DNA from 4 places in the Nitratidesulfovibrio termitidis HI1 genome. Region 3 is predicted to be linked to each of the others. Evidence: predicted binding sites of a transcription regulator. Region 3 holds the regulator's gene; each other region holds the start of a gene.
The links. Region 3 encodes sigma-54, which starts transcription at its own class of promoters, with help from an activator protein. Its sites were predicted from a motif close to CTGGCACGGNNNNTGCTT; they were not measured.
Positions count from the first base shown of each region.

Region 1: DESTE_RS08395 (DUF8043 domain-containing protein) is a predicted target of sigma-54. The motif match lies at 4,263-4,280, and genes of this name have one in related genera.
Region 2: DESTE_RS09480 (flagellar hook protein FlgE) is a predicted target of sigma-54. The motif match lies at 3,890-3,907, and genes of this name have one in related genera.
Region 4: hpsG ((2S)-3-sulfopropanediol dehydratase) is a predicted target of sigma-54. The motif match lies at 2,547-2,564, and genes of this name have one in related genera.

Region 1 covers NZ_KI632512.1:2,041,311-2,046,751, reverse strand. Annotated here, with positions in the region: gene DESTE_RS08410 (septal ring lytic transglycosylase RlpA family protein) at 1-65, shown strand, start outside; gene DESTE_RS08405 (EAL domain-containing response regulator) at 639-2,849, shown strand; gene DESTE_RS08400 (hypothetical protein) at 3,245-3,595, opposite strand; gene DESTE_RS08395 (DUF8043 domain-containing protein) at 3,601-4,206, opposite strand; gene DESTE_RS08390 (glycosyltransferase family 9 protein) at 4,349-5,441, opposite strand, start outside.
Region 2 covers NZ_KI632512.1:2,307,530-2,312,970, forward strand. Annotated here, with positions in the region: gene DESTE_RS09470 (Ros/MucR family transcriptional regulator) at 340-741, shown strand; gene DESTE_RS09475 (DMT family transporter) at 1,239-2,186, shown strand; gene DESTE_RS09480 (flagellar hook protein FlgE) at 2,275-3,780, opposite strand; gene DESTE_RS09485 (hypothetical protein) at 4,129-4,560, opposite strand; gene folD (bifunctional methylenetetrahydrofolate dehydrogenase/methenyltetrahydrofolate cyclohydrolase FolD) at 4,690-5,441, opposite strand, start outside.
Region 3 covers NZ_KI632512.1:545,082-550,522, reverse strand. Annotated here, with positions in the region: gene DESTE_RS02465 (KdsC family phosphatase) at 1-42, shown strand, start outside; gene lptC (LPS export ABC transporter periplasmic protein LptC) at 39-815, shown strand; gene DESTE_RS02455 (LptA/OstA family protein) at 812-1,534, shown strand; gene lptB (LPS export ABC transporter ATP-binding protein) at 1,531-2,256, shown strand; gene rpoN (RNA polymerase factor sigma-54) at 2,641-4,074, shown strand; gene hpf (ribosome hibernation-promoting factor, HPF/YfiA family) at 4,196-4,741, shown strand; gene DESTE_RS02435 (PTS sugar transporter subunit IIA) at 4,751-5,200, shown strand; gene rapZ (RNase adapter RapZ) at 5,347-5,441, shown strand, end outside.
Region 4 covers NZ_KI632512.1:2,487,338-2,492,778, forward strand. Annotated here, with positions in the region: gene plsY (glycerol-3-phosphate 1-O-acyltransferase PlsY) at 1-616, shown strand, start outside; gene thrC (threonine synthase) at 791-2,209, shown strand; gene hpsG ((2S)-3-sulfopropanediol dehydratase) at 2,640-5,111, shown strand; gene hpsH ((2S)-3-sulfopropanediol dehydratase activating enzyme) at 5,171-5,441, shown strand, end outside.

The sequences.
Region 1 (5,441 bases), 1.5 Mb from region 3:
TGCGCCGCCACCTGATGCAGCGCCACGCCGACATCGACATCGTGGCCGACCGCGCCCGCGACTGACCGCCCACCCCCGTCGCCCATCCCCGCCGTTCGGCACAGCCCACCCGCAGCCCGCCGACACGGTGGGTCGCCGCATGCCCGCCTTCATGGCTCGGGTATCTTCCGGTGCAGCCTTTTCTCCGGGTGATCTGTGCTGGTGCGCCAGGCTCCCGTTCCGGCCCCCTTCCTGCCCCTGCTCCGGCCCCCGTTCCGACCCCCGTTCCGGCCCATGTCCTGCCTCATGTTCCGCCCGCAGCCCGCTCAGGGGGCGCTCAATATCCGCCCGAATCCGGCTCCCGCCCGGCTTCGTTCGGCCCCGCTTTACAGGGCATGAACGCATGCGCGTCCCGCGCAGGCACAGTCTGGTACGGGCGCCACTGTTCGCCCACCGCCTCCCCCCGCATATCCGGCAGCCGTCACAAACTGCGGCCCGCATGTCGTTGCCCTGCGCCACAAGGCCGCATCGCCATAGAGCCGTCACCCCGCCGCCGCGCCCCAGGCATTTTTTTGTGGATAATTTCCCCGCTGCTTGGCAATCTGGAATGCAACATATCGCCAACCACATCAGCGCAAGCCACAGGAAACAGCCGCCCCATGCTCCAACGGCCCCCCCGCATTCTGACCATCGACGACGACGTCAACGTCCGCTCGAATCTGGTCGCCTATCTCGAGGACAGCGGCTTTGACGTGATCGAGGCGGAAAATGGCCGCCGCGGGCTCGAGGCGTTTGCCGAAAAGGCGCCCGACCTCGTGCTGGTGGATCTGCGCATGCCCGTCATGGGGGGCATGGAAGTGCTGGAACGCCTGCGCCAGGACGCACCCGAGGTGCCCGTCATCGTGGTGTCCGGCGTGGGCGTGCTGGAAGAGGCGGTGGAGGCGCTGCGCCACGGCGCGTGGGACTACGTGACCAAGCCGGTCACCGACATGCGCGTGTTGGAGCACGCCGTGAACAAGGCGCTGGAGCGCGCCCGCCTGCTGGAGGAGCGCAAGCGCTACCGCGAGCATCTCGAACAGGAAGTGCAGGAACGCACCCGCGAACTGCGCGAGACCAACGAGCGGCTGGTGGAGTATCAGGCCCTGCTGCAGGAGAAGAACCAGTTCCTGGAGGCCCTGGTGGAGGGCATGCCCAACCCGGTGTTCTACAAGACGCTGGAAGGCACCTACATCGGCTGCAACCGCGCCTTCAGCCGCCTGATCGGCCGCGCGCCCGAGGACGTCGTGGGCCGTTCGGTGCACGAGATACTGCCGCAGGAACTGGCCTGCCGGGTCGAGGAATCCGGGCGGCGGCTGGATGCCGTGGACGATGACGGCGCGGGCTACTCGTGCATGATCGACATGCGCGACGCCGCTGGCGAGGACCGGGTGCTGGTGCTGTACAAAAGCTATTTCCGCGACCGCACCGGCCACCGGGCGGGCGAGGTGGGCACTTTCCTCGACGTCAGCGAACTGAAGCGCAAGGAAGCGCAGATCGTCCACCAGGCCACCCATGACGAACTGACCGGACTGCCCAACCGCATGGGGCTGCGCCAGCGCATGGAGGACTACGCTCTCCGGGGCGGGCCGGACGCGCCGCTGGCGGTGCTGTACCTGGACATGGACAATTTCAAGACCGTCAACGACAGCCTGGGCCATGCCGTGGGCGACGAACTGCTGCGCGCCGTGGCGGGCCGCCTGGTGGGCATGGCCCCCCGGCGCGACATGGTGGCGCGCCTTGGCGGCGACGAATTCGTGATGCTGCTGCCGTTGTCGCCGGAAGGCGACGGCGAGGCGGCCGAGGCGGAATCGACCCGCATCCAGGACGCGTTCACCCGTCCCTTCAACGCCGCCGACCATGAACTGTACGTGATGCCGTCCATCGGCATCAGCGTTTCGCCCGACGACGGGCGCGACCCGGCCACCCTGCTGAAGAACGCGGAAATAGCCATGTACCGCGCAAAGGAGCAGGGCGGCGCGCGTTTTCGCCGTTTCACCCAGGCCATGAACGACGACGTGACCCGGCGCCTGGCCATCGAAAAGAGCATTCGCAAGGGGCTGGAAAACGACGAGTTCGTGGTGTTCTACCAGCCACGCGTGGACATCGTGACCGGGCAGGTGGCCGGCATGGAGGCCCTGGTGCGCTGGGCCCGGCCCGACGGTACCCTGGTGCCGCCCCTGGAATTCATTCCCGTGGCCGAAGACACCGGCCTTGTGGTGGCCCTGGGTGAACGGGTGCTGCGCGACGCGTGCATCCAGACCCGCCGCTGGACCGACGAGCTTGGCCCGTTGCGCATTGCCGTGAACATTTCGGCCCGGCAGTTCCAGCCGGACCTGCTGGACAGGGTGCAGGCGGCCCTGGCCGAATCGGGACTGCCGCCCTCGCAACTGGAACTGGAGATTACCGAAACCACCATGATGCGCGACCTGCCCACCTCGGTGGCCATTCTGGAGCGGCTGGCGGCGCAGGGCATCTCCATTGCCATCGACGATTTCGGCACCGGGCATTCCTCGCTGTATTACCTGAAGAATTTCCCCATCGACACCATCAAGATCGACCGTTCGTTCGTGCGCGACGTGCCCGGCGACGAGGGCGACGCCACCATCGTGTCCACCATCGTCACCATGGGCCGCAACCTGTCGCTGAATGTGGTGGCCGAAGGGGTGGAGACCGACGACCAGCTGGACTTCCTGCGCGCCCACGGCTGCCGCGAGGTGCAGGGCTACTACTACAGCAAGCCCCTGCCCGCTGACGGGTTCGCGGACTGGATGCGGGCGGCCCTGTCCGGAGGGTCCGGAGGGTCCGCAGGGGCCGCAGGCAGCCGAAAGTAGGGAAGTCGCGAGCGGCCCTGTCGGCAGGGGCCGCAGGGGCCACGAGCAGCCGGAGAGCTGGGACGGTAGCGAACGGCACCGGCAACTGGGGCGGTACCCGCAAGACGGCAAACGGGGGCCGGATGCGTGATGCATCCGGCCCCCGATTCGTTCGTATCCGGTGCCGTTATCGACAGCCCTGAGGGGGTGCTTCTAAATTAGGATTTTCGTTCGCTGGCAAGGAAAACAAGCCTGCCATGAGGGAATATACTCTTATCGTATTTGACCGAGATGGCAGATGAAGTTTGACCGCGTTGCGCACGATGCCCGTAAGGTTCGCAAACTCACCTAACGGGCACGCTTCGCGCCCTTCGGGTCGGTTAGCCAACGGGCGAAAAGGCAATTTAGAACAGCCCCTAGACCTGTCCGCGTCCCAGGGTGATGGTCAGCGGCGTGGAGCGCGTGGCCTGCCTGTAGCCGGTAAGGCGCTGCGATTCGCGGCGGGTCTGCTGCAACTGGCTGCGGATGTTCTCGTGCAGCCTGCGGGCCTCTTCGGTCAGTCGGCCTTGCAGGCACTGCAAGCGCAGCAGCTTGGCGCGCAGATCATGCAGCGCTGCCGGGTCGCGGCGGCTCCAGGCCATCTCCACCAGTTCCGCCCGCTCGCGCGAGGCGGATTCGGCGGCATCCACGTCACCGGCGGCAAGGGCCCCCAGTTCACGCTCGCCCAGTTGCAGAGCCATGTCGAGCAGGGAAAGGCTGTCGGCCATGGCTGCTACCCCTTGCTGGCCTGACGGATGTCCTCGCGCAGGGCCTGGATGACCTTCTTCCAGTTTTCGCAGGCAGGCAGGAATTCGTATTCCAGCAGGTCGGCCAGCAGAATCCAGTCCTCGTTTTCGAGAACTTCGGTCATTTCGCCCAACTGGTCGGAAAAACGTTCCACGTTGTCGCTGAAATCCTTGGTGGTCCGCAGCGAGAATTCGTTGCGCAGCACGCCGATCATGCCCATGAAGTCACGGGTCACTTCCAGCAGGTCCTGGAACATGTCCAGCGCCTCGGCGTCGTCGGCCTGGCGGAACAGCCCGGCCACCTGGCGCGCGCCGTCGGTCATCACCTGCACCACCTTGTACAGTTCACGGGTGATGTTCACGGCCATTTCGCCCACGGGCATGCTGCGGATCTCGACGGAGCGGATGTCGCGCTGTTCGATGTCCTCTGCCTGGTGGGGGTAGATTTCCGAAAACGCCTCGTCGTTGACGAGCACGTCGGTCACCACGCGGTTCTCGAGGTAGCTGCCCTCCATCACCTTGACGAGGATTTCTTCGAGATTGGCGAAGTTTTCCAGCTTGATATCGGCCTGGCGGCCATCAATAACGATCATGGGGTCTCCCTCCTGCATCCCGGCACCGGGAAAATTTGTCACGTCCGCCTGCGCTGAAGCAAAAAACGGACCAGAGTGCGGGAAGCACGCCCCGGCAGGCATGTACTGATACCGCTCCCGCGCGGCAACGGGAAAGGGAAGGTCAGATCGACGGGGAAAGGTGGTCCAGCCAGACCCGCACCAGCCCGCGATAGGCCGCCGCCAGGGCCAGCACGGAATCCAGCGAGCCGCCCGCCCCCTGCGATTCGCACAGCCACAGGTGGCCCAGCACGTTGAACAGTGCGCTGTTGTCCCACAAGGCCTGCACGCGGCTTACGGTGCCGAGGAAGCGCGACTTGGCCATGTCCGAGGGGCGCACCCTGAGCAGGCCGCCCTGTTCGCCCATGAGGTGCAGCAGGGCGTCGGCCTGATGCAGTTCGTCGGCGGCCCGGGCGCGCAGGTCTTCGGAAAGCACGCAGGGTCCATGCGGTGGCCGAATGGACCGGGCAGGCCGGGCATCGGTAGACTCGGGGGGCTGCATCCGGGGCAGGTCAAGAAACTGACGATAGAAATGGCGTTGCAGGCGTATCCAGCGGGTGCGGTCTTCCGCCTCGTGGCCGGACAGCGAGACAAGGTCCATGAACCCGCGCCCGGGCATGGTCATGGTCGGGGCATCGCCGGTTGCGAGCTCCGCATCCGGCTCGCGCAGGGTGCGCCATACCCGCGCCTCGCTGTGGGCATCCGGATTTGCGTCCGCTGTGGCAGGGAACGTGGCGTCGGATGGGGTTTCCGGCTGCGGCCACTGGCCGGTGGTCAGGTGGGCACGGGCCAGGTCGAACACGGTGGTGGCGGAAATGACCCTGCGGCAGCGTTCGCCATGCGGGCAGGGTGCGCCGAACGGGCAGGGGTGGCAGTCCAGCGCGGGTTCCAGGCAGCAACAGTCCTGCCGGTAGGGGCCGGTGTCCCACGGCTGGGCCGTGGCCAGAAAGATGGCCAGCACCGGCACGTCCAGCCCGGCGGCCAGATGCATGGTGCCGGTGTCGTTGGTGACCAGCATGCGCATGTGGCGCAGGGTGGCGGCCAGTTGCGGCAGGCTGGTGGCGCCGATCAGGTCGATGCAGGGCACCGGCCCGCTTGTTCCGGTTCCGCCGACTCCACCGGCCCCCCCGCCACCGGCGTCTTCCGCCAGCGCCGCGCGCAGCCGTTCGCCCAGCGCGCGCTCGCCGCCCGCGCCCAGCAGCACCGGCACCAGTCGC
Region 2 (5,441 bases), 1.8 Mb from region 3:
CTCGCGCGATTACCGCATGCGCGCACTCCATATCCCGCGAGTGCCAAAACCCATTCGCCGCTCCCTGGCCGCCTCCGGGAGCGGCGTTGCGTTTTCATCAACTGCCACGAAGCACCCTGTGTATTACGTTGCATGCAAAAAAATAATGGTATTGCGTATCGCATGGTGATAATGCAGTGCGCGTGCGCGTTGCTAAGCTTTGCGGCGCATGATGTTTACCGGAAAAACGGTGGGTCATGCAGCAGGCGAAACCGCTTCCCGCATGCGGAGTGCGATGGTGTCGGCCAGCGGGGCCCCATCGATGACGTTGCACATCCGCCACCGCAAAGGAGAACCAAAATGGAAGAATATCTCAAGCAGGCCCTCGACATCGTGAAGGCACAGGCCGGCGTCCGCACCATGACCGAGGAAGAGATCAGCTCCATGGTGCAGAAGATCGCGCTGGCCGTTCGCCAGATCAGCGAAGGCGTTACCGCCGAGGAACAGGCCGCACCTGAAGCGCCGCTGCCCGACGCCGCGAAGGCGTTGAAGGAAAAGTCCATCACCTGTCTGGAATGTGGCAAAACCTTCAAGATTCTGACCCGCAAGCACCTGGCCTCTCACGACCTCACGCCCGACAGCTACCGGGACAAGTACGGCTACCGCAAGGACATGCCCCTGGTCTGCAAGTCGCTGCAGCGCGAGCGCCGCAAGAAGATGAAGGACATGAAGCTGTGGGAGAAGCGCCGCAAGCAGGCGTAGCGACCGGCGGACAAGCCGCCTCGCCCCCCCTTCCTCGCCCCCCTTGACCCTGTTCAGTACCCTTCATGCCTCGCATGACGGATCCCGGACGCCCCGGCGGCACCTGCCGCCGGGGCGTCGCCATTGGCATGTCCGTCATGACCATCGCGCTGGGCGTGACTGGCGTGTCTGACCTAACTGGCGCGCCTGGCGTGACGATCACGCCGGACGGACGCACACCCCTGCATCACCCCTGCCCCCGCGGAGATGCGCCGCACCGCGCTGCCTGGCAGGAGCGGCGCCGCAGCGAAAGCGCCGCCCCTGCCCATGCCAGTGGACACCCGGACACCGCACGGATAGGGTGCGCCCACCGATCATTTCTCCGGCGATGTCCGGAGCATTGACCGGCATTTTCTGAGGCAACGCTTACGGATATAGCCCTTGCAGCCCGAATGGCAGCCGCCCCCCGGCATCCCGGCGCGGCGCGCGCCCCGCACCCCTTTGCGCCAACAACCGCCATGCCCGCACCACGCACCGCCCCCGTTTCATCCGCCACGCTGGCGCTCCTGCTGGCCATGCTGCTGTGGAGCAGTTCGTTCATCGCCATGAAGGTGGCGCTGGAAGGATTCGACCCCATGGTGGTGGTATTCGGCCGCATGGGCATTTCGTCGGCGGTATTCCTGGCCCTGTGGCGCAACTTTCGCCACGTGCGCTACCGCAAGGGCGACTGGAAGCGCCTGGGCGCCATGGCCCTGTGCGAGCCGTGCCTGTACTTCGTGTTCGAGGCCTACGCCCTGCGTCACACATCGGCCTCGCAGGCGGGCATGATCGTTTCCGTGATGCCGCTGTGCGTGGCCGTGGCCGCATGGATCGTGCTGGGCGAGCGACTGGCCCGCCGGGTGTGGTTCGGCTTCGTGCTGGCCATAGTCGGGGTGGTCTGGCTGAGCCTTGGCGGGTCCAGTTCCGACAACGCGCCCAATCCGCTGCTGGGCAACCTGCTGGAAATGTGCGCCATGGTCAGCGCCACCGGCTATGTCATCAACGCCAAGAAGCTGTCCGCCACGTATCCGCCGCTGTTCATCACCGCCGTGCAGTCGCTGGCGGGCAGCGCGTTCTTTCTGCCGCTGCTGTTTTTGCCCACCACGCACCTGCCCGAGGCCTTTCCGCCGCTGCCCACGCTGTCCGTGGTCTATCTGGGCACGTGCATCTCGCTGGGCGCCTACGGACTGTACAACTTCGGCGTCAGCCGCCTGCCCGCCGGGCAGGCATCGGCGTTCATCAACCTGATTCCGGTGATCACCCTGCTCATGGGCCGGGCGCTGCTGGGCGACCAGTTGACGCCGCAGCAGTACGCGGCATCCGCCCTGGTGCTGGTGGGCGTGCTGCTCTCGCAGGGCCGGGCCGCCACAGAGCCCGAAAGGGCCGCGCCGGACGACACCGCGCCGCAGTCGGGCGGGGAAAAATAGCACACAGCCGGAGCCCCGACGCCCTTGACGCAAAAAGCCGCCCCCCAATCCGGGAGGCGGCTTTTTGCATGCCTGCATTTTCTGGCGGTTACGACCGCTTCAGCTCCAACGCCTTCTGGATCATGGAATCCGCCGTCATGATCGACTTGGAATTGGTCTGGAAGCCGCGCTGGTAGATGATCATGTTCACGAACTCCCGCTCCATGGACACGTTGGACTGTTCCAGGCTCTTGGCGGCCACGGTGCCGTAGTTCTCGGTGTCGGGCAGGCCCTCTTCCGCCGCGCCGGACTCCTTCGTGGCAGAGAAGTGGTTCATGCCTTCGCGGCGCAGGCCGTCCTCGCTGGTAAAGCGGTACAGGGTGATACGGTACAGGTCGTCGGTCTGGCCGTTGCTGTACCGCCCCGTGACGATCCCCTCGGAGTTGATGTCGATGCCCGCAAGGAATCCCTCTGCGTAGCCGTCCTGCTTCGCGCGCAGTTCCGACGAACTGCCCCCGTAGGCTGTGGTGCTGACCGCCGCCAGGGTGGCCCCCGCCATGCCCATCAGGCTGGTGGCATTGGAACCCACCGCCGCCGGGCTGCCCGCCCCCGCCGTCCAGGTTCCTGTGGACGAGGACAGGCCAAGGTCCAGCCCCACCACCTGCGCTCCACCGCCGTTCGCGAAGGTGGCGGTGAATTGCGGCAATCCGTCCGCGCCGAACGAGGCCGGGGCCCAGTTGCTGAGGTTGGTGGCGTCGGTGCTTGTCGGCGTGTAGGCCGACATGTTCACCAATTGCCCGGACGAGTTGAAGGTAAGCGTGCCGGACATCAACAGCCCCGCGGCCGATGTCCCGGCCATGCCCGAACCGTCGTGCGCCGGGTCCATGCCCACCACGAACTCGAAATACTTGTTGCCGCCGCTCTGCCCGGCGCCGTCGAAATAGATGGTCACGTCGTGGGCGTTACCCGTGGCGTCGTAAACCTTGATGGACTGCTTGTACGTGTAGGACGAATCGCCCAGCGGGCTGTCCGCCGTGCCGTTCCACCTGGACAACAGCGAAAAGTACGGGTTGGCCGCGTCGGACGATCTGTCGCCCGAGCCCAGATTGTTCAGCGCCGTGATGGACGTGGTGGCCTTGGGGGGCATGACGTTGCGCCCGTTGTCGCCCGGCGGCAGGCTGATGGGACCGGTGGCGCCCTCCACTCCGTCGGTGATGGCCTTTCCGTTCAGCACGAAACCGTTGGGGTCCACCAGGTTTCCGTCCTTGTCGAACCGGAAGTTGCCCGCGCGGGTGTAATGCGTCTTGCCGTCCAGCGTAACCTGAAAGAACCCCTTGCCGTTGATGGACAGGTCGGTGATATCGGTGCCCGATTCGTACGATCCCTGCCCGTACAAGGTCCGGATGTCCGTCAGGCGCGTGCCCAGACCCACCTGGCTGATGGAGGTGGATGCCGAGTTGCCCGTGCCCGCGTACTGGCTCATGAGATCCTCGAACAGCGCCTGCTGTTGCTTGAACCCCACGGTGTTCACGTTGGCCAGGTTGTTGCTGACCGCCTGCATGCCCTGCGCCAGGGTTTTCATGCCGGTGGCGCCGGAATAGAGGGCGCGTAACATGCGTGTCTCCTCGGGCGCGAAGTGCCCCGGCCCGTGACGCGCTTCCCCTGCCTTCCCGGTGGAAGGCGGGCACGCGGAACCGGGGAAGATTCTTCCCTGAGAGTTCGCAAAGCACGAGCCGTGCCAGTGTTGGGCAATATTTCGCAACGCTTTGGAATGTAAAGACAGGCAACCTTGGCAAAGGGCGCAAAGCGGCAGGAACTGCCCGCAAGGGCTCCACCGTTTTTTCTACCGTGCAGTCCGGACACCCGCCGCAACGGCAGCGGGGTCATGCCTCCATGACCCCGCCCGAAAAGCACACCCTGCATCGGACTGCCTCTGGCTGCGTCCGACCGGAGCGGCTCGCCGCTATTGTTTCGGAGCCCCGGCGGCCTCCATGTCCATCATCTTCTTGCCATCCATCATCATGGTATGGCCTTCCATCATCATCTTCTTGCCCTGCATCATCTTGTCATGTCCTTCCATCATCTTCTTCCTGCCGGGGGTCATGGGGGCGTTCTTGTCCATCATCCCCTTGCCCTGCTGCATCATCATCTCACCTTTGGACATGTCCTTCATATGCATCATGGTGTCGGCACCATCCATCATCATTTTCGGTCCCTCGCCAGCAGGCTTGGCGTCGTGGGCGCCATGGTCGGCCTCGGCGGGCGCCGCCGCTGCCGCGTAACCAACAGACGGCAGGGCCAGAGCTAACGTGATCATTGCCGCAAACACCATCTTTTTGAATACGTTGCACATAGCAATGCCTCCTTGCAGTGTTTCAAAGCCGTCGGCACGCACATGCGTGACACTGTGCTTACATGCTACACCGCAAGCATGAACGTGCATAGCGCAACCCGCAAATAATCAACGCGCCGCACGGGCATTACCCGCGCGGCGCGCATACCGAAAATCGAACCGGAATCCGGGTCACGCCACAGCGGTGCGGCCCTTCCACGAGATCACGGTGTTGATGAGCAACTGGGCGATGGTCATGGGCCCCACGCCGCCGGGCACCGGGGTCATGGCTGCGGCGATGCAGCTGATGTCGTCGTACTTGCAGTCGCCCACCAGCCCTTCATCGGTGCGGTGAATGCCCACGTCCACCACCACCGCGCCGGGCTTGACCATCTCCGAGGTGACCAGGCAGGGCCGCCCGGCCGCCACGAACAGGAAGTCCGCCTGACGGCATTCCTCGGCCAGGTTCGGCGTGCCGGAATGACACACCGTCACCGTGGCGTTGGCGTACTTGCCGGGCGCGCCCAGCATCAGCGCCAGCGGCTTGCCCACGATGTTGCTGCGCCCCACCACCACGGCCTTCTTGCCCGAGGGCGAAAGGTCATAGCGCTCCAGCAGGGTCATCACCCCCGCCGGAGTGCACGGACGAAAGCCCGGCAGCCCCAGCGCCAGACGCCCCATGTTCTCGGGGTGAAAGCCGTCCACGTCCTTTTTCGGGCTGATGCGCTCCAGGCAGCGCTGGCTGTTCAGCCCCCTGGGCAGCGGCAGTTGCAGCAGGATGCCGTCGATGTCCGGACGCCCGTTCAGTTCGTCGATGAGCACTTCCAGCGTTTCCTGCGTGGTGTCCGCAGGCAGGCGAAACGCCTCGGACCGGATGCCCGCCTCTTCGCAGCCGCGCTCCTTGTTGCGCACGTACACCTGAGAAGCTGGGTCCTCGCCCACCA
Region 3 (5,441 bases):
CTGCTGGATCGCATGCTGGAAAGCTGGCCGGAGCAGGCATGAGACGCCGTACGCTGTTGATTCTGCTGCTGGTGGCGCTGGTTGTCGGCGGTGCCGCGGTGTGGCGCTGGCAGGCAGGAATGCGCAAGGCGCTGGAATCGGCCATGGCCGGGGCCGCCACAGACCCCGCCACGCTGGAAGAGGCCGTGGGCGTGGCCATGAAGGGCATTGAACTGGTGCAGGGCGAAAAGGGCATCGAACTGTGGCGACTGAAGGCCACCTGGGCGCAACTGCACCAGAACAACAACATCATCGACGTGGACAGCCCCGACATCGTCTACCAGATGGACGGCGGCAAACAGCTGCACATCGTGGCCAGAAAGGGCGAAGTGCAGCAGCAGGCGCAGATGATGCGCATGTGGGACGAGGTGCATGCCACCCACGACCGCCACGAACTGTTTGCCCATCTGATGGTGTACAACGGCACCAGCCGGACCATGTATTTTCCGGAAGGGGCGCGCATAGAGGGGCAGAGCCTTTCGGGCAACGCCACCAGGCTGGAATGGGACATGGCCGCCGACGTGCTGCGCGGCAGCGACGGTGTGTCCATGTTGCTGGCCCCGCGTACTGGCGGCGAAAACGATCAGCCCGTGTCGGGCAAGGCCACCGCTCCTCAGGCGTCCCACAAAGAGTCCTCCCAGAAGGCCGCCGTGCAAAAGAAGGCCGTTCAGAAGGCGCCGGAGAACAAGAAACCGGCCCAGAAGACCCCTGCGGCCAAGGCCGCACAACAGGGCACGGGCGCTTCCAAGTCAACCAAGCAGGAGACCAGGCAATGAGACATACCGGCATCCGCTCCGCGCTGTGCGTGGCGCTGCTGTTGACCTTTTCCGTTCCCGCCGTGGCGGCGGACGCCAAGTCGGGCACCGAGGTGCGCCGGGACGTGCCCACCGCCGTCAAGTCCGACCGCATGCAGTACGACGCCAAGGGCCAGGTGGTGATCTTCGAAGGCGACGTGTACGTCCAGCGGCCCGACTTCGAGATGTGGGCCGAAAAGATTACCCTGCACCTGCGCAAGAAGGCGGCCAAGCCCGGCAAGGCCGGGGCGGGGCAGGGGGCGGATGCGTCTGCCTCGTCCAGTTCGTCCAGCTCGGCCGGTTCTGCTGGGCCCGGTGGCATGGACGCGGGCGAGATCGACCGCATGGTGGCCGAGCGCAACGTGCGCATGAAGCGCGAGAACCGCACCGGTGAATGCGAGAAGGCCACCTACACCGTGGACAACGCCGTGCTGGTCATGGAAGGCAACCCCGTGCTGCACGAAGGCGAGAACAGCATCAAGGGCGACGTCATCACCTTCTACACCCGCGAGAACCGCAGCGAGGTGCGCGGCACCTCCACCAAGCGGGTGCAGGCGGTGTTCACTTCGTCCGGCGACGTGAACCCCCTTGGCGATTCCAAGGCCAAGTCCGATTCCAAGGCCACGCCCGATTCCAAGGGCACCAAGGACACACAGGACGCCTCCGCGGGCGCTGCCGCCCCCAAGGGGGCTGCCCAGTGAGTTCGGTGCTGCGCGGAGAAGACCTGCACAAGCAGTTCGGCCAGCGCGAGGTGGTGCGCGGCGTATCGCTGGCGGTGACCCAGGGCGAGACCGTGGGCCTGCTGGGTCCCAACGGCGCGGGCAAGACCACCACGTTCTACATGCTCATCGGCATCATCAAGCCGACATCGGGACGGGTCGAGCTGGATGGCCGCGACATCGCCGACTGGCCCCTGCACGAACGGGCACGGGTGGGGCTGAGCTATCTGCCGCAGGAAAGTTCCATCTTCCGCCGTCTTACGGTACGCCAGAATCTTCAGATGATTCTTGAGCACACCGGCCTTTCCAAGGCGCAGCAGAAAGAGCGCGGCGACATGCTGCTGGAGGACTTCGGCATCACCCACCTGGCCAACTCCGTGGCCATGCACCTTTCCGGCGGTGAGCGGCGACGACTGGAAATTGCCCGGTCCATGATCCGCGAACCCAAGTTCATCCTGCTGGACGAACCCTTTGCCGGTATCGACCCGCTGGCCGTGGACGACATCCAGCAGCTCATCACCGGCCTGCGCAACCGGGGCATCGGCGTGCTCATCTCCGACCACAACGTGCGTGAAACCCTGCACATCTGTGACCGGGCCTACCTGGTGCATCAGGGCGAGGTGATTCTGGAAGGCGCCCCCGCGGACATCGTGGACAACCCCCGTGCGCGGGACGTGTACCTGGGCGAGGGGTTCTGCCTGTAGCCTGCACGGCGGCGCTGCCGGACGGCAGCGATACGGTCTTCATTTCACGGCGCCTTCCGCAGTGCGGGGGGCGCCGTATCCGTTGCGGGCTCTTGCGGCTTTTCTTGCGTGAAAAAGGGTGGCGCTGCACGGTGCCGCCGATCGATTTCAGGATGGCAATGAGGGATTGCGACGTGTTGGCGACAGCGGTTGCATACATCTTGCTTCTATGGCATGGTTTGCCTAACCTCTTGGGGAAGGGAACACATTTCTACAGTGGGCCGTTTCTTGCTTGTCGGCGCGCCTCGTGTCGCGTCGCCATCTCGTTCGGCCTCAACGCAAGGTTACAGGGTCATAGCGCAAGGCCGTCAGGCCTCGGCGCAGGACCATAGGGGTTGCCCACGCATGGCATTGGAACTCAGGCAACAGCTCAAGCTCACCCAGCAATTGGTGATGACGCCGCAACTGCAACAGGCCATCCGGCTGTTGCAGCTTTCGCGGCTGGAGCTTGTCGAGACGGTGCAGCAGGAAATGCTGGAAAACCCGTTTCTGGAAGAAGCCCAGGACGACGGGCCGCAGCAGGAGGCCCCCGACCAGCGCGAAGCCGCCGAACCTGCCGCGGATGTCGCCTACGACCGTGAAATCGCCCGCGATGCCGACTGGGAAGACTACCTTGGCGACTTCGCCAGCACCAGCCGCCAGTCCACGGTGCGCGAATCGGAACTGCCCGAGGAAATGACCTCGTTCGAGGCGCGCTACGCCGCCAAGCCCTCGCTGGAAGGGCACCTGATGTGGCAGTTGCGCCTGTCCTCGCTGACCGAGCGGCAGAAGGACATCGGCGAGGTGATCATCGGCAACATCGCTTCGTCCGGCTATTTGCACGCCACGGTGGACGATATCGCCGAAATGGCGGGGGTCACCCCCGGCGAGGTGGACCCCGTACTGCACGCCGTGCAGCGCTTCGACCCCGTGGGCGTGGCCGCGCGCACCGCGCAGGAATGCCTGCTGGTCCAGATAGAAATGCTGGGCTACACGCGCGACAGGGTGCTGGTGGAACTGGTGCGCGACCACCTGGAAGACCTGGAGAAGCGCCGCTACAAGCCGTTGTTGCGCAAGTTCCGCCTGACCATGGAGGACCTGAAGGAGTATCTGGACCTCATCCAGACCCTGGACCCCATGCCTGGCGCCAGTTACGGCGGGGGCGACCCCCAGTTCGTCAGCCCCGACGTGTACGTCTACAAGTACGACGACGATTTCATCATCATGCTCAACGAGGACGGCCTGCCGCACCTGCAGTTGAGCACCATGTACGAGCGCTCCGCCGCAGCGGCCGCTTCGGCGGGCGAACGCGAATATTTCCAGGAAAAGATGCGCTCCGCCTCGTGGCTCATCAAGAGCCTGTACCAGCGCCAGCGTACACTGTACAAGGTGGTGGAATCCATCGTGAAGTACCAGCGCGGCTTTTTCGAGGACGGGGTTTCGCGCCTGAAGCCGCTCATCCTGAAGGACATCGCCGACGACATCGGCATGCATGAATCCACCGTCAGCCGCATTACCACCGGCAAGTACGTGGCCACGCCGCACGGCATCATGGAGTTGAAGTTCTTCTTCAACAGTGCGCTGGAACTGGACGACGGCAGCCAGGTGGGTTCCGAGAGCGTCAAGGCGCTGATCAAGAAGCTGATCGGCGACGAAGACCCGCGCGAACCGCTGAGCGACGAGCGCATCGGCGAAATTTTGAAGGATCAGCTCAAAGTCAATATTGCCCGCAGGACCGTTGCGAAGTATCGTACTGCCATGGACATTCCCTCCTCTTCCAAGCGGAAGGAACTGTTCTGACGGGCTGCCCCCCGCGCCGCACCCGGCGCAGGGCGATATCCGTCTCCAGCGGGGCATCCGGCAGCAGCACCACAAGTGCAGGCCGCGCACCGCATTCCCACTCTCACCGCAGGAGGTGCGTATGAACATCGCCTTCACCTTCAAGAACTTCGAACCCTCCGACCACCTGAAGAAGTACGCCCGCCGCCGTCTTGAAAAGCTTGGCCGGTTCGTCGGCAAGTCCGCCCTGGAAATGCAGGTGAACCTTTCCGTCGACAAGTTCCGCCACAAGGCGGAAGTGCAGATGGCTGGCGACGGCTTTACCTTCTCCGCCGTCGAACAGTCCGAAGACATGTACGCCACCATCGACCTGGTGCTGGAAAAGCTGGAATCGCAGCTGCGCAAGCAGGTCGAAAAGCAGAAGGACCGTCGCCGTTCCGTGCAGTCCGACAAGCTGGGCAAGGGCATCGACGTGTTCACCTTCGGCACCATGGGCCAAGGCGACGAGCGGACCATCACCGGTACCGACCATTTCGCCCCCAAGCCCATGCACATGGATGAAGCGGCCATGCAGCTCGACCAGAGCGACAACGAGTTCCTGGTGTTCCTGAACGCCGAGGTGGAACGCGTCAACATCATCTACCGGCGTCGTAACGGCGATTTCGGCCTTATCGATCCGGTCGTCTAGGCACCATACATGAGGCTTTCGGAGTATCTTCACGATGATCTGATCCTGCCCGAGCTCTCCGCCGGCACCAAGAAAGAGGTGCTGGCGGAACTCGTGCAGGCCGTGGTGCGGCGGCATCCCGAAGTGGATGCCGCCGTTGCGCTGGGCGTGCTGCACGACCGCGAGTCGCTGGGAACCACCGGCATAGGCGACGGCGTGGCCATTCCCCACGGCAAGCTGGCCAACATCAGCGACATCGTGGTGGCCGTGGGGCGCAGCGTGCCGGGCATCGACTTCGATGCGCTGGACATGAAACCCTGCCACCTCTTTTTCCTGGTGCTGGCCCCGGAGCAGGTGGCGGGCATGCACCTGCGCATTCTGGCCCACATCTCCCGCCTGCTGAAGGATCCGCAGTTCCGCCGCGCCATGCTCGACGCGCCGGACGGCGAGGCCTTCAAGGCCCTCATGCGGACCACCTGACGCGCAGAGCACGCCTGGGCGGCTGGCCCGTGCCGGGCATCGCGCACCACAGGGCCGTATCGCGCATCATCCTCACCCGTCGCCGGCGCGCAGCCATCGCGCCCCCCCGAAACGGCACCCGGCAAGGGCCGCCCGAGGAGTCTGCCATGTCCACCAAGGCCTCGTCATCACCCGCACCTTCCGCCCCGGCGTCCAGTTCGCCCGGCGCGCCGGGCAGCTCCGGACAAGCGGCAACCGACAG
Region 4 (5,441 bases), 1.9 Mb from region 3:
CGGCAGCCGCAACGTGGGCGCCACCAACGTGGCCCGGCTGTGCGGCACCAAATGGGGCGTGGCCACCCTGCTGTGCGACGCGCTGAAAGGCGCGCTGCCCGTGGCCATCGCCATGTCCTTCAGCAATTCCGCCTTCTTCCACAGCCTGACGGCGCTGGCCGCCCTGATCGGGCATCTGCACTCCTGCTTCCTGGGCTTCAAGGGGGGCAAGGCCGTGGCGACCACGGTGGGCGTGTTCATTCCGCTGGCCTTCGGGCAACTGGTGCTGTCGGGCATTGCCTGCCTGCTGGTGATCTGGCGTTCCGGCTTCGTCTCGCTGGGTTCGCTGACCCTGGTCACGGCCCTGCCCGTGTTCCTGCTGCTGTACGGCAAGTGGAAGCTGCTGCCGCTGGCGCTGGTGGTCATGGCGCTGGTGTACTGGAGCCACCGCGAAAACATCGGGCGGCTGGCACGCGGCGAGGAAAAGCCCTGGCAGAAGAAGCACCACGACGCGGCGCCCACCGGCTGCACCGCTGACGCCGATGCCGCCGATGCCGCCCCCGAGTCAGACGGGCAGGCCCCCTGCGGGTGCGGCTGCGCCGCGCACGGCGAACCCGGCGCCACGCCGGAAAAGTAGTTTTCACGGCGCCGCCCCGGCTCTGTCGCCGGTGCCACGGCAAGGCGCCACAGCTGCTGCATTGCACGATTTCAAGGAGACCGGCCCCCCATGTCCTGTCCCACATCCTGTCCCACATCCTGTCCCACGGCCTGCACCGCACCCGGCCAAGACTTTCCGGCCGCGCGCACGCGGATGGAGTACGTCTGCCTTGGCTGCGGAGAACGCCGCGGCATCGACGAGCTGCTGTACACCTGCCCCAGTTGCGGCGGGGTGTACCTGCTGGAAGACCTAGATTTCGACACGCTTGCGGCCCAGCGCACCGGCCCGGAATGGCGCGCCCTGTTCGACGCCCGCGCCGCCACCCGCACCACCGCCCTGCGCGGCATCTTCCGCTTCTACGAGCTGATGGCCCCGGTGCTGGAAGAGACGGACATCGTGTACCTTGGCGAAGGCAACACCCCCATCGTCGAGGCGGCCCCCGTGCTGCGCGATGCCGTGGGCATTCCCTTCGCCTTCAAGAATGACGGACAGAACCCCAGCGCCTCGTTCAAGGACCGCGGCATGGCCTGCGCGTTCAGCTACCTGAAGGCGCTGGTGCGCAGGCACGGCTGGGACGAGGTGCTGACCGTGTGCGCCTCCACCGGCGACACCTCCGCCGCCGCCGCGCTGTACGCCTCGTACGTGGGCGGGCCGGTGAAGTCGGTGGTGCTGCTGCCGCACGGCAAGGTCACCCCGCAGCAGCTTTCGCAGCCGCTGGGCAGCGGGGCCACGGTGCTGGAAATTCCCGGCGTGTTCGACGACTGCATGAAGGTGGTGGAACACCTGGCCGAAAACTACCGGGTGGCCCTGCTGAACTCCAAGAACAGCTGGCGCATTCTGGGGCAGGAATCCTACGCCTTCGAGGTGGCCCAGTGGTACGGCTGGGACATGAAGGGCCAGTGCGTGTTCGTGCCCATCGGCAACGCGGGCAACGTCACGGCCATCATGGCGGGCTTCCTGAAGCTGCTGCGCCTTGGCATCATCGACAGCCTGCCGCGGGTCATCGGCGTGCAGTCGCACCATGCCGACCCGGTGTGGCGCTACTACAGCCAGCCGGACCCGGCCACGCGCACCTACGCCCCCGTCACCGTGCAGCCCAGCGTGGCCCAGGCCGCCATGATCGGCAACCCGGTGTCCTTCCCCCGCGTGAAGGCGCTGGCGGACAGATTCATCGCGGAAGGGGGCGAACGCGCCTTCTCCGTGGTGCAGGTGACCGAGCAGCAGATCATGGACGCCATGATCCGGGGCAACCGCCACGGGCACATCGCCTGCACCCAGGGCGGCGAATGCCTGGCCGGCCTCATCAAGGCCCGCGAACTGGGCCTTGTGTCGCCAACCGAGCACGCCGTGCTCGACGCCACGGCGCACAGCCTGAAGTTCGCGGGCTTTCAGGACATGTACTTCACCAACAGCTTCCCGCCCGAATACGGCGTGTCCCCGGACCCCACCCTGGCCAATGCGCCCGCGCTGGTGGTCCGCCCGGAAGACAAGGCGCGCCTGTCGCCCGAGGCGTACACCCTTGCCGCCGCCGAGGCGGTGGTGGCCAGGCTGGGGCTGGCGAAGAAGGCATAACGTCGCACGGGGCGCTCGCTTCGCCCCCCCCCCCCACCACGTCAGCGCAAACGACGCGGCGCACGGAAGAACTCCGTGCGCCGCGTCTTCATTTTTGCATCCGCTCCGGCCCGCAGCAGGCGGGCTGGAACAGTGGCGGGCAGCCGCACCAGGCCCTGGGTCGCAAAAATGCGACCTCAACCCCTTGTGCCATCCTGCACAATTACAAGCAACAATCTACATTAACTGAATTTATCCGCCATGACGACGCATTCTTGCAACATTCCCCCTTCCATCCCGCGCAGGCCCCCAGAAAGGCAAATGCCACCAGCATGCTGTATTAACACATTTTTATTCCATGGCACACTCGATGCTTATCGCCAGCCAGTGCATGCGTACACCGCCCCCCTGCAACATCACGCACATGGGCCACGGCCCAGGGAGACCTTACATGACCACCTGCCGCCTTTCCCCCCAGGAAGTGCGTCTGCAGAACCCGGAACCGAACAAGGCCGGGCGCGAGCGCGTCTACTCCATTCTCGAAACCTTCCAGTACCAGGTTCCGTTCATCGACGTGGAGCGCGCCCGCTACTTCACCGAGTCCATGCGCACCACCGAAGGCCAGTTGCTGGCACTGCGCTGGGCCAAGGCGCTGCACAACTGCGCCGAAAAGATGACCGTGTACATCACCCCGAACCAGCTCATCGCGGGCCGCGCCGGGCAGTTCGGCCGCTACGGCATCCTGTACCCGGAAATCGACGGCGACTTCTACGGCGAGGTCATGCGCGACCTGCCAGGCCGCGCCAAGAGCCCGTTCCGCATCTCGGACACGGACATCAACATCATTCTCGAAGAAATCGCCCCCTATTGGGAAGGCAAGACCTACCACGAGCACCTCAACGGCGCCCTGCCCGCGGAACTGCGCAACGTCACCTACGCCGACGACTCGGGCCTGAAGTCCAAGTTCGTGGTCAGCGAAACCTCTTCCTACCGTTCCGCCCTGCAGTGGGTGCACGACTACGAAAAGGTGCTGCAACGCGGCATGCTGGACATCAGGGCGGAAATGCTGGCCCGCATGGAACGGCTTGATCCCGACAGCCCCATCGACAACTGGGAGAAGAAGCCCTTCCTTGAAGCCATGGTCATCGTGTGCGACGCCTTCATGCTCTGGGCGAAACGCCACGCCGACCTTGCCCGCGAACAGGCCGCCGCCGAAAGGAACCCCGCCCGCAAACAGGAACTGCTGCACCTTGCCGACATCTGCGACCACGTGCCCGCGCACCCCGCCCGCACCTTCCACGAGGCCGTGCAGTCGCAGTGGTTCGTGCAGATGTTCTCGCGCATCGAGCAGAAGGCCAGCGCCATCATCTCCAACGGGCGCATGGATCAGTACTTCTACCCATACTACGCCAGGGATATTGCCGAAGGCCGCATCACCGAAGAACGTGCCATGGAGCTTCTGGAGTGCATGTGGGTGGAGATGGCGCAGTTCATCGACCTGTACATCAACCCCACCGGCAACGAATTCAACGAAGGCTACGCCCACTGGGAGGCCGTGACCATCGGCGGCCAGACCCCCGACGGCCATGACGCCACCAACGACCTGACGTACCTGTTCCTGCGCTCCAAGCGCGAATTCCCGCTGAACTACCCCGACCTTGCCACCCGCATCCACTCCCGCTCGCCCGAACGCTTCCTGTACGACGTGGCCGAGACCATCAAGGACGGCTCCGGCTTTCCCAAGCTGATCAACGACGAGGAAGTCGTGCCGTTGTACGTGGCCAAGGGCGCGTCCTTCAGGGATGCCCTGGACTACGCCGTGTCGGGCTGCACCGAGGCCCGCATGCCCAACCGCGACACCTACACCTCCGGCTGCGTGTACATCAACTTCGCCACGGCCATGGAAATGACCATGCACAACGGGCGGATGCTGAAATACGGGCCGGACGACCTGGTGGGGCTGGAAACCGGCGACCCCACAACCTTCACCACCTGGGAACAGTTCTGGGAAGCCTACAAGGCCCAGCACATGAACCTGCTGTCCAAGGCCTTCACCCAGCAGTACGTGGTGGACTGCCTGCGCCCGCAGCACTTCGCCTCGCCCTTCGCCTCGGTGCTGCACGACCTGTGCGTGGCAGACTGCAAGGACCTGCAGTCGCCGAAAATCGAAGGCGGCGTGGATTTTTCGTACTTTGAATTCCTGGGGTACGGCACCGTGGTGGACTCGCTGGCCTCGGTCAGGAAGCTGGTGTTCGAAGACAAGAAGGTGACCATGGCCGAACTGGTGGCCGCCCTGCAGAACGACTTTGCGGGGCACGAGCCCCTGCGCGCCCTGCTGCGCTCGGCGCCCTGCTACGGCAACAACAATCCCTATGCCGACGCCATTGCCAGGGAAGTGGACCGCATGACCCAGGTCTTTGCGGAAAAGTACTCCCGGATTCGCGGCATCAACTGCGACGTGCGCTACGTGCCCATCACCTCGCACGTGCCCTTTGGCAAGGTGGTCAGCGCCACCCCCAACGGCCGCAGGGCGTGGACGGCCCTGTCCGACGGTTCCTCCGCCTCGCACGGCGCGGACCGCAACGGGCCCACGGCGGTACTGCTGTCCAACTACAATTCCAAGAACTGCGACCTGGAGAACCGCGCCTCGCGCCTGCTGAACATCAAGCTGTCGCCCAGGTGCGTTGCCGGCGAGACGGGCACCCGCAAGCTCGTGGATCTCATCCGCAGTTGGTGCGACCTCAAGTTGTGGCACCTGCAGTTCAACATCATCAACAGGGAAACCCTGCTCAAGGCCAAGGCCGATCCCGACAGATACCGGGGCCTTCTGGTGCGCATCGCGGGGTACAGTTCCTACTTCTGCGACCTGTCGCCCGACCTGCAGGACGACGTCATCAACCGTACCGAGCACGACGCGATCTAGCCCCAGAGGCGGGGAAGGCCCAGAACCTTCCCCGCCTCCGCCACGGGAGAGGCATACCCATGCACGACAGGGAAATGACGGGCATCGTCTTCAACATGCAGAAATATTCCGTGCACGACGGCGCGGGCATCCGCACCATGGTCTTCCTGAAGGGCTGCCCGTTGCGCTGCGCATGGTGCAGCAACCCGGAATCCCAGAGGCTCCAGCCTGAACGCGGGTACAACCGGTACACGTGTCTTTCGCCCTCGGTGTGCGGCCACTGCATTCCCGCCTGCCCGGCGGGCTGCATCTTCGAGATAGAGGGCCTGCTGGCCATCGACCACCAGCGCT